DNA from 2 places in the Cupriavidus ulmosensis genome. Region 1 is predicted to be linked to the other one. Evidence: riboswitches for the same ligand, from Rfam matches in the RefSeq annotation. Region 1 holds a riboswitch; the other holds the start of a gene.

Evidence for each region. A riboswitch is a leader RNA that binds a small molecule or an ion and turns the genes downstream of it on or off. The one in region 1 is predicted to bind glycine.
Region 2: linked by a shared signal. The riboswitch ahead of ACWTPI_RS25605 (D-amino acid dehydrogenase) and the one ahead of gcvT (glycine cleavage system aminomethyltransferase GcvT) in region 1 are both predicted to bind glycine.

Annotation. Positions count from the first base shown of each region.
Region 1 covers NZ_CDRMWP010000001.1:4,135,101-4,141,700, forward strand. Annotated here, with positions in the region: gene ACWTPI_RS19160 (response regulator) at 1-287, opposite strand, end outside; gene ACWTPI_RS19165 (dioxygenase family protein) at 806-1,537, shown strand; gene ACWTPI_RS19170 (UvrD-helicase domain-containing protein) at 1,772-3,865, opposite strand; glycine riboswitch at 4,086-4,173, shown strand; glycine riboswitch at 4,195-4,334, shown strand; gene gcvT (glycine cleavage system aminomethyltransferase GcvT) at 4,433-5,560, shown strand; gene gcvH (glycine cleavage system protein GcvH) at 5,663-6,043, shown strand; gene gcvP (aminomethyl-transferring glycine dehydrogenase) at 6,164-6,600, shown strand, end outside.
Region 2 covers NZ_CDRMWP010000002.1:1,329,535-1,336,134, reverse strand. Annotated here, with positions in the region: gene ACWTPI_RS25620 (short-chain fatty acid transporter) at 1-1,316, shown strand, start outside; gene ACWTPI_RS25615 (FKBP-type peptidyl-prolyl cis-trans isomerase) at 1,437-1,847, shown strand; gene ACWTPI_RS25610 (DUF1294 domain-containing protein) at 1,949-2,533, shown strand; glycine riboswitch at 2,684-2,808, shown strand; gene ACWTPI_RS25605 (D-amino acid dehydrogenase) at 2,857-4,176, shown strand; gene ACWTPI_RS25600 (glyoxalase) at 4,269-4,709, opposite strand; gene ACWTPI_RS25595 (acyl-CoA synthetase) at 4,802-6,439, opposite strand.

The DNA.
Region 1 (6,600 bases):
ACCACCCGGTCGGCCAGCTCGGTGCGCGCGGTCAGCATGATGACCGGCAGGTCGCCGCGCTCGCGGATCTCGCGGCACAGCGCCAGGCCGTTCTCGCCGGGCAGCGAAAGGTCCAGCACCACGAGGTCGTAGTCGCGCGCGGCCAGCGCGGCGCGCATGGCGGCGCCGCCCTCGGCGCCGTCGGCCTCGATGCCGAAGGTGGCGAGATATTCGGCCAGCATGGCGCGGATCTGCGGATCGTCGTCGACGACCAGCAGGTGCAGGGGCGAAGCGGGGGACAGGTCCATCGGGGTATCGGTGTGGCAGGTTGCGGCGGTAGGCGGCATGGCTGGCGGCGCGGCGGCGCCCGGGATCGGCGCGCGCGCGGCGCGGCGCGCCAAGGCAGGCTGGCGCATGACCTGCGCCAGGCGATCACTCTACCAGCATGGCGGCGCGCGCTGATGGGCGCGGTGTGGCCTCTTTGTATCAGAATCGACACAAGACCGCGCGTGCCGGCGGCGAGCAGCGAGCAGCGAGCGGCATGCGCGGCGGCGCACGCAGGCGCCCGGCTTTCCGCTCTTGTCCCGCGCCGGGCGGCGCGCGCATCTCCTAAGATCAACATGTGCACGCCGCACCGCTTTGTTTCGGCCGCCCCCGGGCTATGCTGGAAGCGATCGGCATGCAGCCGGCGCCCCGCGCCGGCCACTGGAGACCACCATGAATCCCATGCAAGCCTCGCCGGAATCGACTGAACTGCCGGAATCGCCGGGCAGCGCGCCGGCAGGCGTACCCAGTGCTGCGCCGCGCCGCCGGGAGGACCGCCGAGATGCGCGATAGCCCCTTGCCGGACCAGGGCCGGCGCCGCTTCATCGGCGGACTCGGCGGCGTGGGCGGCGCGCTGGGCGCGGGCCTGCTCGGGCTGGCGGGCGAGGCCGGCGCCGTGGCGCCGCTGTGCGCATTGACGCCGGAGCGGGCCGAAGGCCCGTTCTATATCGACGAATCCCTGATGCGCAGCGACATCCGCGACCGCCGCCCCGGCCAGCCGCTGCGGCTGCGCGTGATCGTGCTGGATACGGCGCGCAACTGCGCGCGCGTGGCCGGCGCCGTGGCCAGCATCTGGCATTGCGATGCCGGTGGGCACTACAGCGGCTTCGAGCGGGCCGAGCCGCCGCCGGCCGCGGGCGAGGCTTCCGCGCCGGTGGCCGCCGCGCCCGCCGGCGCGCAGCGCTTCCTGCGCGGCGCGCAGGCCACCCGGCGCGACGGCAGCGCGCAGTTCCTGACCATCTACCCGGGCTGGTACGCGCCGCGCGCGGTGCACATCCACCTGAAGATCCATCTCGGCGAGCACGGCGTGCTGACCACCCAGATGTTCTTCGACGACCGGCTCAGCCAGCTCGTGCATACCAGCCATCCCGCCTACCGCGCGCGCGGCCCGTCGCCGGTGACGGTGCGGCAGGACCCGCTCGCCGGCGCGCATCCGGGCTTCGTGATGGTCCACCGCCCCAACGAAAGCGGCTTGCTGGAGGGCGAATTCCTGGTGGGGGTGGCGCGCCCGTGAGCCGCGCGGGCGCATAAAAAAACGCCCCCGGACGCAGGGTGCGGGGGCGTCGAAACAGGGAAGAAGTCGGGCATGTCGCCCGGCCACGCCGACTCCGAAGGGACGGAACGGCGCGGCGCCCGGACCTGTGCAGCAGTCCGGGCACCCGCGATGTTAGGAGGCCGGCGGGCGCCGATCTTGTCCCGCTTGTAGGCCAATGTATTGACTTTGTACGCCGCGCCGCCGGCGCGGGCGTCAGGACGCGGTGGTCTTGCCGGGCGTGCCGAGCAGCGCCTTGAGCCCGGCGAGGCGGTCCTTGGGGCTCATGGCGGGGGTGGCGTCGGCCGGCGCGGGCGCTTCCTCGAGCTTCATCTCGCCGATGAAGCGCGAGGGCTCGCACGAGTAGGTGTCGCGCGCGCGCTTGCGCTTCTTGCACCAGCTGATCTGCAGGCTGCGCTGGGCGCGCGTGATGCCCACGTACATCAGGCGGCGCTCTTCCTCGATCTTCTCGTCGCCGAGGTCTTCGTCCTCGCGGCAATGCGGCAGGATGCCCTCTTCCACGCCGACCAGGAACACGTGCGGGTATTCCAGCCCCTTGGAGGCATGCAGCGTGGACAGGCGCACCGCGTCGGGATCTTCCTCGCGGCCTTCGAGCATGCTCATCAGCGCCACGGTCTGGGTCAGCTCGAGCAGGTTCTTGCCTTCGTCGCCGAAGCCGTCGGCGGTGTCGAAGCCGGTGGCCTCGCCCTCGGCGCCCTCGGGCCGGGTGCCCTTGCGCTTGAGCCAGTCGAGGAACTCCAGCGTGTTGGTCCAGCGCGACTGGGCCTGGCGCTCGTCGAAGGTGTCGTACAGGTAGGCTTCGTAGTGGATGCCTTCCATCAGGTCGTCGAGCACCTGGCTGGCCGGATCGCTGGCCGCGCGGCCGGCCAGGCGCACCATCGACTCGCAGAACACGCGCAGCGGCTCGAGCTGGCGCGGCTGCAGCTTGCCTTCGATGCCGCCCATCATGGCCGCCTCGAACAGCGACACCTTGGCCTGCCCGGCGAAGGTGCCGAGCACTTCCAGCGTGGCGTTGCCGACGCCGCGGCGCGGCGTGGTGATGGCGCGGATGAAGGCGGGATCGTCGTCGGCGTTGGCGATCAGGCGCAGGTAGGCGCAGATGTCCTTGATCTCGGCGCGGTCGAAGAAGCTCTGGCCGCCGGACAGCACGTAGGGAATGCGCTCGCGCCGCAGGATCTGCTCGAACAGGCGCGCCTGGTGGTTGCCGCGGTAGAGGATGGCGTAGTCGCGGAACTGCGCGCGCCGCTCGAACTTGTGCGCGGACAGGCGGAACACCACGGATTCGGCCTCGTGCTCCTCGTCGTTCATCGGATTGACGGCGATCGGGTCGCCCATGCCGTGCTCGCTCCACAGCTTCTTGTCGAACAGCTTGGGATTGTTGGCGATGACCGCGTTGGCCGCTTCCAGGATGCGCACCGTGGAGCGATAGTTCTGCTCGAGCTTGACCACCTTGAGGCCGGGGAAATCGGTCTGCAGCAGGCGCAGGTTGTCGAGCGTGGCGCCGCGCCAGCCGTAGATGGCCTGGTCGTCGTCGCCGACCGCGGTGAAGGCCGGCGCGCGCAGGTGCGAGCCGCCGGCGAGCTGCTTGAGCAGCGCGTACTGGCAGGCGTTGGTGTCCTGGTATTCGTCCACCAGGAAGTAGCGCAGGCGGTTCTGCCATTTCATGCGCACCGCCTCGTCGCGCGCGAACAGCTCGGCCGGCAGGCGGATCAGGTCGTCGAAGTCCACCGCCTGGTAGGCGTGCAGCGTGGCCACGTAGTTGCGGTAGACCAGCGCGGCCTGGTGGTCGTCGGCGCTCTCGGCGGTGGCGATGGCGGTCTCGGGATCGACCATGCCGTTCTTCCACAGCGAGATCGTGCTCTGCACGCTGCGGATCAGCTTCTTGTCGGTGGTGGCGAGCTGCTCCTGCACCAGGCCGAAGCAGTCGTCCGAGTCCATGATGGAAAAGCGCGGCTTGAGTCCCACGTGCTCGGCCTCGGCGCGCAGGATCTGCACGCCGAGCGAGTGGAAGGTGCTCACCGTCATCTGCTTGAGCGGGATGCGGCGGCCCTCGCGCGTGGTCTTGCCTTCCATCAGCTTGGCGATGCGCTCCTGCATCTCCTTGGCGGCCTTGTTGGTGAAGGTCACGGCGGCGATGTGCTTCGGCTCGAAGCCCTTGTCCTCGATCAGGTGCGCGATCTTCTGCGTGATCACCCGCGTCTTGCCGGAGCCGGCGCCGGCCAGCACCAGGCAGGGTCCGTCGAGATAACGGACGGCTTCGGATTGGGCGGGATTGAGTCCGTGGGTCATGCGTCGGGGCGTGGTGGCGGAAGCGGATGGCGAAATGGCGGGCGCGGGCCCGGCAAGGACCGGCAAGAACAAAGCGGCCAGGGCTGCCTGTGAAGACCGCGGCACCGGGACGGCGATCCCGCGGGCGGCCGCAGCGGCAGATGTTAACACGGCGGCGGGTCCGCCCCCGCCGGCCCGGCGCCGCGCGTTGACAAGCCACCGGGGCTGCCTGTAGAGTCGCGCCATCCGACCGGGAGAGCGCGCAGAGCCTGCGCCGCCGAAGGGGTATCACCCGAAAACTCTCAGGCACCAAGGACTGGTCGGATCGGCCCGCAACATGCACACGATGCAGGCCGTACTCTGGAGAGCGGCACCCGCCGCCTGCGCGCAGCGCAAGGCATGGCGAGCGTGCCCACCGAAGGGGCGCGCAAGGCACTGGTCCGCGGGACCGCCTTGTAATCTCTCAGGTATCGAGGACAGAGGGGTCATCCGCCGCAGCGGATCCGGCAGCGCCATGCGCGCCGGCCATGCGGCGGATGACCCTTTTTTCGTTTCCGAACCGAGATTTCCGCTTCCCCCGAGGACTACATGACGCTCCAGGCCACGCCCCTCAATGCCATCCACCGCGCGCTCGGCGCCCGCATGGTCGACTTCGGCGGCTGGGACATGCCGGTCAACTACGGCTCCCAGATCGAAGAACACAACGCCGTGCGCACCGACGCCGGCATGTTCGACGTGTCCCACATGTGCGTGGTCGACCTGGCCGGCGCCAACGTGCGCGCGTTCCTGCGCGGCCTGCTGGCCAACAATGTCGACAAGCTGCAGACGCCGGGCAAGGCGCTCTACTCGTGCATGCTCGACGAGCGCGGCGGCGTCATCGACGACCTGATCGTCTACTTCTTCGCCGAGGACCGCTTCCGCCTGGTGGTCAACGCCGGCACCGCCAACGGCGACATCGAATGGATCCGCGCGCGCAATGCCGCCACCGGCAGCGGCGTGGCCATCACCCCGCGCCGCGGCGACAACGCGCCGGCCGGCGCCGCGCCGCTGGCCATCGTCGCGGTGCAGGGCCCGAACGCGCGCGCCAAGGTGTGGAGCGCCTTCCCGGCCACCCAGCCGAGCGAGGCGCTCAAGCCGTTCAACGCCATCGTGGTGCAGGACCCCGCGCTGGGCGAGGTCATGGTGGCGCGCACCGGCTATACCGGCGAGGACGGCTTCGAGCTGGTGGTGCCGGCCGAGAACGTCGCCGGCCTGTGGGAGAAGCTGAACGCCGCCGGCGTGCGCCCGGCCGGCCTGGGCGCGCGCGACACGCTGCGCCTGGAAGCCGGCATGAACCTGTACGGCCAGGACATGGACATCCACACCTCGCCGCTCGACGCCGGCCTGGCCTGGACCGTGGACCTGCAGAGCGAGCGCGACTTCACCGGCAAGGCGGCGCTCGCCGCCGCCGGCCAGACCCGCCAGTTCACCGGCCTGATCCTGCGCGAGAAGGGCGGCGTGCTGCGCGCGCACCAGAAAGTGATCACCGCGGCCGGCGAGGGCGAGATCACCAGCGGCACCTTCAGCCCCTCGCTGTCCCTGTCCATCGCTTTTGCCCGCCTGCCGCTCGGCGTTGCCGCCGGCGCCGAGGTGCAGGTCGAGATCCGCGACCGCAAACTCGCCGCGACTGTGGTTAAACTGCCGTTTGTGCGCAATGGCAAGGCACTCGTGAGCTGAACGCTCGCACCCGGTCACAGCGCGCCCGCCGGCGGCCACCCCCGCTCCACGCGATCCCCCGCCCGGCTGGCGCTGAACAACAAACCGCATCTGGAGAATTCCATGACTTTCCCCGCCGACCTGAAGTACACCGAGTCCCATGAATGGGTGCGCGTCGAAGCCGACGGCACGCTGACCATCGGCATCACCGACCACGCGCAGGACGCGCTGGGCGACATCGTGTTCCTGGAACTGCCCGAAGTGGGCAAGTCGGTGGGCGCGGGCGACGCGCTGGCCGTGGTGGAATCGGTCAAGGCCGCGTCCGACATCTACGCCCCGGTGGCCGGCGAAGTGATCGCCATCAACGACGCCGCCGTGGCCGCGCCGGAAAGCGTCAATGCCGACGCCTTCGACGCCTGGCTGTTCAAGCTCAAGCCGGCCAACAGCGACGACGTCAACGGCCTGATGTCGGCCGACGCCTACAAGGCCAGCGTCGGCGCCTGACGCCCCGCCACACTCCCGCCGTTCCCGCGCGGCCGCCATGCCGCGGGAACGGCGACTGAATACCGATGCGCGGCGGCCAGGCCGACCACCTGCCGCCGCGCGCCCAACGAGGTTCTTGCCATGAACGCCCCGCTTCCCACCACCGCCGCCCAAGGTGCCCGGCCCACGCTGGCCGAACTGGAGGCGCGCGACGCCTTCGCTTCCCGTCATATCGGCCCCGACGCCGCCGAGCAGCAGCACATGCTCGAGGTGCTCGGCTACGGCAGCCGCGCCGCGCTGATCGACGCCGTCATCCCCGCCGCCATCCGCCGCCGCGACGGCATGCCGCTGGGCGAGTTCACCGAGCCGCTGACCGAGGAAGCCGCGCTGGCGAAACTGCGCGGGCTGGCCGGCAAGAACCAGGTGCTCAGGAGCTTCATCGGCCAGGGCTACTACAACACGCTCACGCCGGGCGTCATCCTGCGCAACATCTTCGAGAACCCGGCCTGGTACACCGCCTACACGCCGTACCAGCCGGAGATCTCGCAGGGCCGCCTGGAAGCCATGCTGAACTTCCA
Region 2 (6,600 bases), on a different contig from region 1:
CGGTGGTGGTGGTCGCGCTCGGCGCGCTCGGCATCGGCGCCTCCACGCAGAGCGTGGCGCAGGCCTTCGGCGACGGCTTCTGGAGCCTGATCCCGTTCACCATGCAGATGGCGGTGGTGGCCATCTCCGGCTACGTGGTGGCGGCGTCGCCGCCGGCGTCGCTGCTGATCGCGCGGCTCGCCGCGCTGCCCAGGACGGCGCGCGGCGCGGTCGCCTTCGTGGCGCTGGTGAGCCTGCTGACCTCGCTGCTGAACTGGGCGATCAGCCTGATCTTCAGCGGCCTGCTGGTGCGCGCCATCGCCCGCCGCAGCGGGCTGCGCGTGGATTACCGGGCCGCCAGCGCGGCCGCCTACCTGGGCATGGGCGCCACCTGGGCGCTCGGCCTGAGCTCGTCGGCGGCGCAGTTGCAGGCGAACCCGGCCAGCCTGCCCAAGTCGCTGCTCGACATCACCGGCGTGATCCCGTTCGCCGAGACCATCTTCCTGTGGCAGTCGATGGCGATGACCGCCGTGCTGATCGCCGCCTCGCTGCTGGTGGCCTATTTCTCCGCGCCCGCCGGCGACCGCGCGCGCACCGCGCAGGACATGGGCGTGGACCTCGACGATGCTGCCGACGTGACCGCGCGCCCCACGCGCCCCGGCGAATGGCTCGAATACAGCCCGCTGCTGACCGTGGTCATCGTCGCGCTCGGCGCCGGCTGGCTGGTGCACGAATTCACCAGCAAGGACCCCATCCTGGCGATCTCCAACCTCAACACCTACAACTTCCTGTTCCTGATGCTGGGGATGCTGCTGAACTGGCGGCCCAGGCGCTTCCTGCGCGCGGTCGCGCGCTCCGTGCCGTCCACGGCCGGCGTGCTGATCCAGTTCCCGCTGTACGGCGGCATCGCGTTCATGCTGACCAAGGCCACCGGCGTGGACGGCGCGAGCCTGTCGCACCACCTGGCCTCGGCCTTCGTCTCGGTGGCCACCCGCGAATCGTTCTCCGCGGTGATGGGCGTCTATTCGGCGGTGCTGGGCTTCTTCGTGCCCTCCGGCGGCGGCAAGTGGGTCATCGAGGCGCCCTACGTGATGCAGGCCGCCAACCAGCTGCAGGTCCACCTCGGCTGGGCCGTGCAGGTGTACAACGCCGCGGAGGCGCTGCCCAACCTCATCAACCCGTTCTGGATGCTGCCGCTGCTGGGCGTGCTCGGCATCCGCGCCAAGGACGTGGTGGGCTTCACCTTCACCCAGCTGCTGGTCCACGCGCCGCTGGTGCTGTTCATGCTGTGGGCCTTCGCGACCACGCTGCCCTATCGTCCGCCCGTGATGCCCTGACGGATCGATGGCGCGGGGACCCGCGCGGGAGGAAAACGCCGGGGCAGCCCGCGTCCCGGTTTAAGATGCGGCTTTCCGGCTACGGCCGGAACCCGATTTTTCCACCCAGCCAAGCCAACGATGAAGAAGATCACCCTGTTCCTCGCCGCCCTCGCCACCGCCGGCGCCGTCCACGCCGCCGCGCCCGCGGGCCCGGCCGAGACGCTGCCCTCGGGCATGACCATCCAGCACCTCGTCAAGGGCACCGGCCCGTCGCCCAAGGCGTCCGACACGGTCAAGGTCCACTACCGCGGCACGCTCACCGACGGCACCGAGTTCGACAGCTCGTACAAGCGCGGCCAGCCGATCTCGTTCCCGCTCAACCGCGTGATCCCGTGCTGGACCGAGGGCGTGCAGAAGATGCAGGTCGGCGGCAAGGCCAAGCTGGTCTGCCCGGGCCCGACCGCCTACGGCTCGCGCGGCGTGCCCGGCACGATCCCGCCCAACGCGACGCTGAACTTCGAGGTCGAGCTGCTGGGCATCGGCGGCTGACCAGGGCACCGGCGCATGGCCTGCTCCGGCGGGCCGTGCGCGGCGCTGCCGTCCCGCCGCATCCGCTACACTTCTCTGTCGACAAGAATGCAGGCACGGGGATGAGAAAAGGCGGACGGATCAAGGCATGGCATGCCGACAAGGGCTATGGGTTCATCGAGATCCACGCCCAGTCGAAAGACGTTTTTTTCCATATCAGCGCGCTGCAGGGCCGCGCCGTCGCGCCCAAGGTCGGCGACCGCGTGTCGTTCGAATTGTCGGCGGGCAAGGACGGCCGCCCGCAGGCGAGCCAGGTCTCGATCGCGGGCGCGCCCGGGCAGGCCGGGCCGGCGGGACGGGCGAACCTGCTGCCGGCGCTGGTGGCGGCGTTCGCGCTGCTGGCGATCTTCGCGGCTTCGCTCGCCGGCCGTCTGCCGCGCGGCGTGGCGCTGGCCAGCCTCGGGCTGAGCGTGGCGGCCTTCGCGCGCTATGCCGTCGACAAGCGGCGCGCCGTGCGCAGCGAACAGCGCATTCCGGAGAACGAGCTGCACCTGCTCGCGCTGTGCGGCGGCTGGCCGGGCGCGCTGGCGGCCCAGCACCTGCTGCGGCACAAGAACCGCAAGGCGTCGTTCCAGGCCACCTTCTGGGCCACGGTCCTGCTGAACGTCGGGGCGATGGTGCTCTGGGCGACGGTGCTCGACGCGTAAGCCGCAACACCCGCGCGGGCGGCGCTTGCCGGCGCCGATCGAGCCGTGTTACCTTGCGCCTTCCAGGAGAACGAGGCGCCTTCACCATGCATGGGAAGGCCCCTCTACCGAAGGCGTACCCCTGAAACGCTCAGGTGCAAAAGACTGGAAACCGAACGAACTGGAGAGCGCCGGGCCGCACCGACAAGGTGAGCGGCACGCGGCCGCCGAAGGGGCAAGCCGCCACCCATGCCGGGTGCGGCGAATCTCTCAGGTAAAAGGACAGTGGGGACAGACAGGCCGGATGGCCTGGCTGTCCCTTTTTGCTATCCGGAGCCTGAGAAATGAAAGTCATCGTAATGGGAGCCGGCGTGATCGGCGTCGCCTCGGCGTGGTACCTGGCGCGCGCCGGGCATGAGGTGGTGGTGCTGGAGCGCAATGCGGGCGCGGCCCGCGAAACCAGCTTCGGCAACGGCGGGCAGATCTCCGTCAGCCATGCCGAGCCGTGGGCCAACCCGGGCGCGCCGCTGAAGATGCTGCGCTGGCTGGGGCGCGAGGACGCGCCGCTGCTGTTCCGCCTGCGCGCCGATCCGGCGCAGTGGTCGTGGGGCCTGAAGTTCCTGCGCGAGTGCTCGGCGCGGCGCTCCACCCACAACATGGTCCAGTTGCTCAACCTGGGCACCTACAGCCGCGCCAGCCTGCAGGCGCTGCGCGCCGAAACCGGCATCGAGTACGACCACCTGACGCGCGGCATCCTGCACTTCTACACCAGCCAGAAAGAGTTCGACGCGGCCATCGAGCCGGCGCGCATCATGCGCGAGCTGGGCTGCGAGCGCCGCGTGATCGGCCCGGACGAGGTGGTGCGGCTGGAGCCGGCGCTGGCGCACATCGCGCCGCGCCTGGCCGGCGCCACCTATACCAGCGAGGACGAATCAGGCGACGTGCACCGCTTCACCACCGCGCTGGCGGCGCGCTGCGAGGCGCTCGGCGTGCGCTTTCGCTACGGCGTGCGGGTGCAGCGCCTGCATGCCGAGGGCGGCGCCATGCGCGGCGTGGAGATCGCCGACGAGACCGGCGCCTACCGCATCGAGAGCGCCGACGCCTACGTGCTGGCGCTGGGCAGCTTCAGCCCGATGCTGGCGCGCCCGCTCGGCGTGAAGCTCGACATCTACCCGGCCAAGGGCTACTCGGCCACGCTGCCGGTGCTCGATGCCACGCGCGCGCCCAGCGTGAGCCTGACCGACGACGAGTACAAGCTGGTGTTCTCGCGCTTCGGCGACCGCCTGCGCATCGCCGGCACGGCGGAGCTCAACGGCTATGCGATGGATCTCAACCCGGTGCGCTGCGAGGCCATCGTGCGGCGCACGCTGGAGGTGTTCCCGGGCATGAGCCGGCCCGAGCTGGCGCAGTTCTGGACCGGCCTGCGCCCGGCCACGCCGGGCAACGTGCCGTACATCGGCGCCTCCGCCGTGCGCGGGCTGTACCTCAACACCGGGCATGGCACGCTGGGCTGGACGCACGGCTGCGGCTCGGGCCGCGCCATCGCGGACATCGTGAGCGGGCGCGTGCCGGAGGTGGACTTCGCCTTCACCGGCGAACTGCCGGCGGGCGCGCCACGGCCAGCCGCGCTGGCGCCGGCCGCGGCGCGGCCCGCGGCGCACTGACGCCACCGGCCAGCCGGCGCCATCGCTGCCGCGCGCCGGGCGCGCGGCAGCGGGCCGGACTTATCCGTTCACCTCGAGCCTCACCGGGGCGGTCAGGAAGTTCGCAGCCACGGCGTTTCACTCACCGCAACCAGTAGTCCTTCCGGGCTCAGGAAGCGCGTCACCTTCTGGCCCCAGGGTTCTTCCCGGTTGGAGATCAGCAAATGGTAGCCCTTGGCCATTAATCCTTCGGTGGCAACGGCGATATTCTCGACGTCAAACTCCAGCCAGGCCTGCGGCGTCGGCAAATCGGCAGGCCAGGTCTCGCAGCCGAAACAGGACCGGGCCGCTTGCGCCAACGGCCACAGCGCGAAATGCTTGACTCCCTCCAAGGCGCCCGCCTCGGACAGCAAGTAGTCCTTGTTGTCGCCATAAGGCTTGAGGGGCAAGCCAAGCGTATCCACGTAAAGGGCGCGACTGCTCTCCGAATCCTTGCTGATCGGACCGAAACCGGCAACGAACAGCACGCCAAGTCCCGCGAATTCCTGCTCCATGACCAAGTCAGCCCCCATTCTCGAAATGCTTCGGGCAAGCCCTGCCGAGCCCGCCGGGCGCTACCGAACGCGCCACGGCTCGGAAAACATCGTCAGACGTCGATCGCCGTATCCGACTTGACCTTGCGGCGCAGCTCGAACTTCTGGATCTTGCCGGTCGAGGTCTTGGGCAGCGGGCCGAAGTAGACCGCCTTGGGCACCTTGAAGCCGGCCAGCAGCGTGCGGCAGTGCGCGATCAGCTCCTCCGCGGTGGCGCTGGCGCCGTCCTTGAGCTCGACGAACGCGCATGGCGTCTCGCCCCACTTGGCGTCCGGCTGGGCCACCACCGCCACGGCCAGCACGGCCGGGTGGCGGTAGAGCGCGTCTTCCACCTCCACGCTGGAGATGTTCTCGCCGCCGGAGATGATGATGTCCTTGCTGCGGTCCTTGATCTTGACGTAGCCGTCCGCCGTGCGCACGCCCAGGTCGCCGGTATGGAACCAGCCGCCGGCGAAGGCTTCGCGCGTGGCGCGCTCGTTCTTGAGGTAGCCCTTCATGCAGATGTTGCCGCGGAACATGATCTCGCCGATTTCCTCGCCGTCGGCGGCCACCGGCTGCATGGTGTCCGGGTCGAGCACGGCGACGTCGGCCTGCAGGTGGTAGCGCACGCCCTGCCGGGCCTTCTTGGTGGCGCGCTCTTCCTGCGACAGCGCGGCCCAGTCGTCCTGCTCGGCGCACACGGCGGCCGGGCCGTAGGTTTCGGTCAGGCCGTAGACGTGGGTCAGCTCGAAGCCCATCGCCTCCATCTGCGCCAGCACCGCGGCCGGCGGCGGCGCGCCGGCCACCATGCCGCGCACCGGGCCGCGCAGGCCCTCGCGCCAGGCCGGCGGCGCGTTGACCAGCGCGGTGTGCACGATGGGCGCGGCGCAGTAGTGGGTCACGCCCTCGTCGCGCATCAGGTCGAACACCAGCTTGGGCTCGAACTTGCGCAGGCACACGTTGACGCCGGCGCGCGCGGCGATGGTCCACGGGAAACACCAGCCGTTGCAGTGGAACATCGGCAGCGTCCACAGGTAGACCGCATGCTTGGGCAGGTCCCACTCGAGGATGTTGGAGACCGCGTTGATGGCCGCGCCGCGGTGGTGGTAGACCACGCCCTTGGGGTCGCCGGTGGTGCCCGAGGTGTAGTTGAGCGCGATGGCTTCCCATTCGTCGGCGGGCATCTGCCAGTCGTAGTCGGGGTCGCCCGAGGCCAGCAGGCCCTCGTAGTCGGTCTCGGCGAAGCGCGGCGCGTCCTGCGGGCCGAGCGCGTCGATCACGGCCACCACCTTCAGGCCCGGGATCTCGTTGGCGATCTGGCGCGCGAGGTCGGCGAACTCGGTGTCGGCCAGCAGCACCTTGGCCTCGCCGTGGCGCAGCATGAAGATCAGGTTGGAGGCATCGAGCCGGATGTTGAGCGCGTTGAGCACCGCGCCCGCCATCGGCACGCCGAAGTGGGCTTCCACCATCGCCGGCGTGTTGGGCAGCAGCGCCGCCACGGTATCGCCCTTGCCCACGCCCAGGCGCGCCAGCGCGCTGGCCAGGCGGCGCGCGCGCGCATAGGTTTCGCGCCAAGTCTGGCGCACCGGGCCGTGCACGATGGCCAGGCGCTCGCCGTAGACCGCGGCGGCGCGGGCCAGGTAGTCGAGGGGCGTGAGGGGAACGTGGTTGGCCGGGTTCTTGCCCAGGCCGGTGTCGAAATCGGTTGGCATTGCTGGTCTCCGCTTGCGCCGGGCGCTGACTGCGCCGCCGGTCGCTGTTACTTTTTGCTGCGCAAGGCTATCATCCCACACGACAAAGCTTTGTCGTCCGGATGACAGTGCCCGCCTGGCCAGCGCTCCGGGCTTGACCCACATCAATGTCCAGCCTGCCC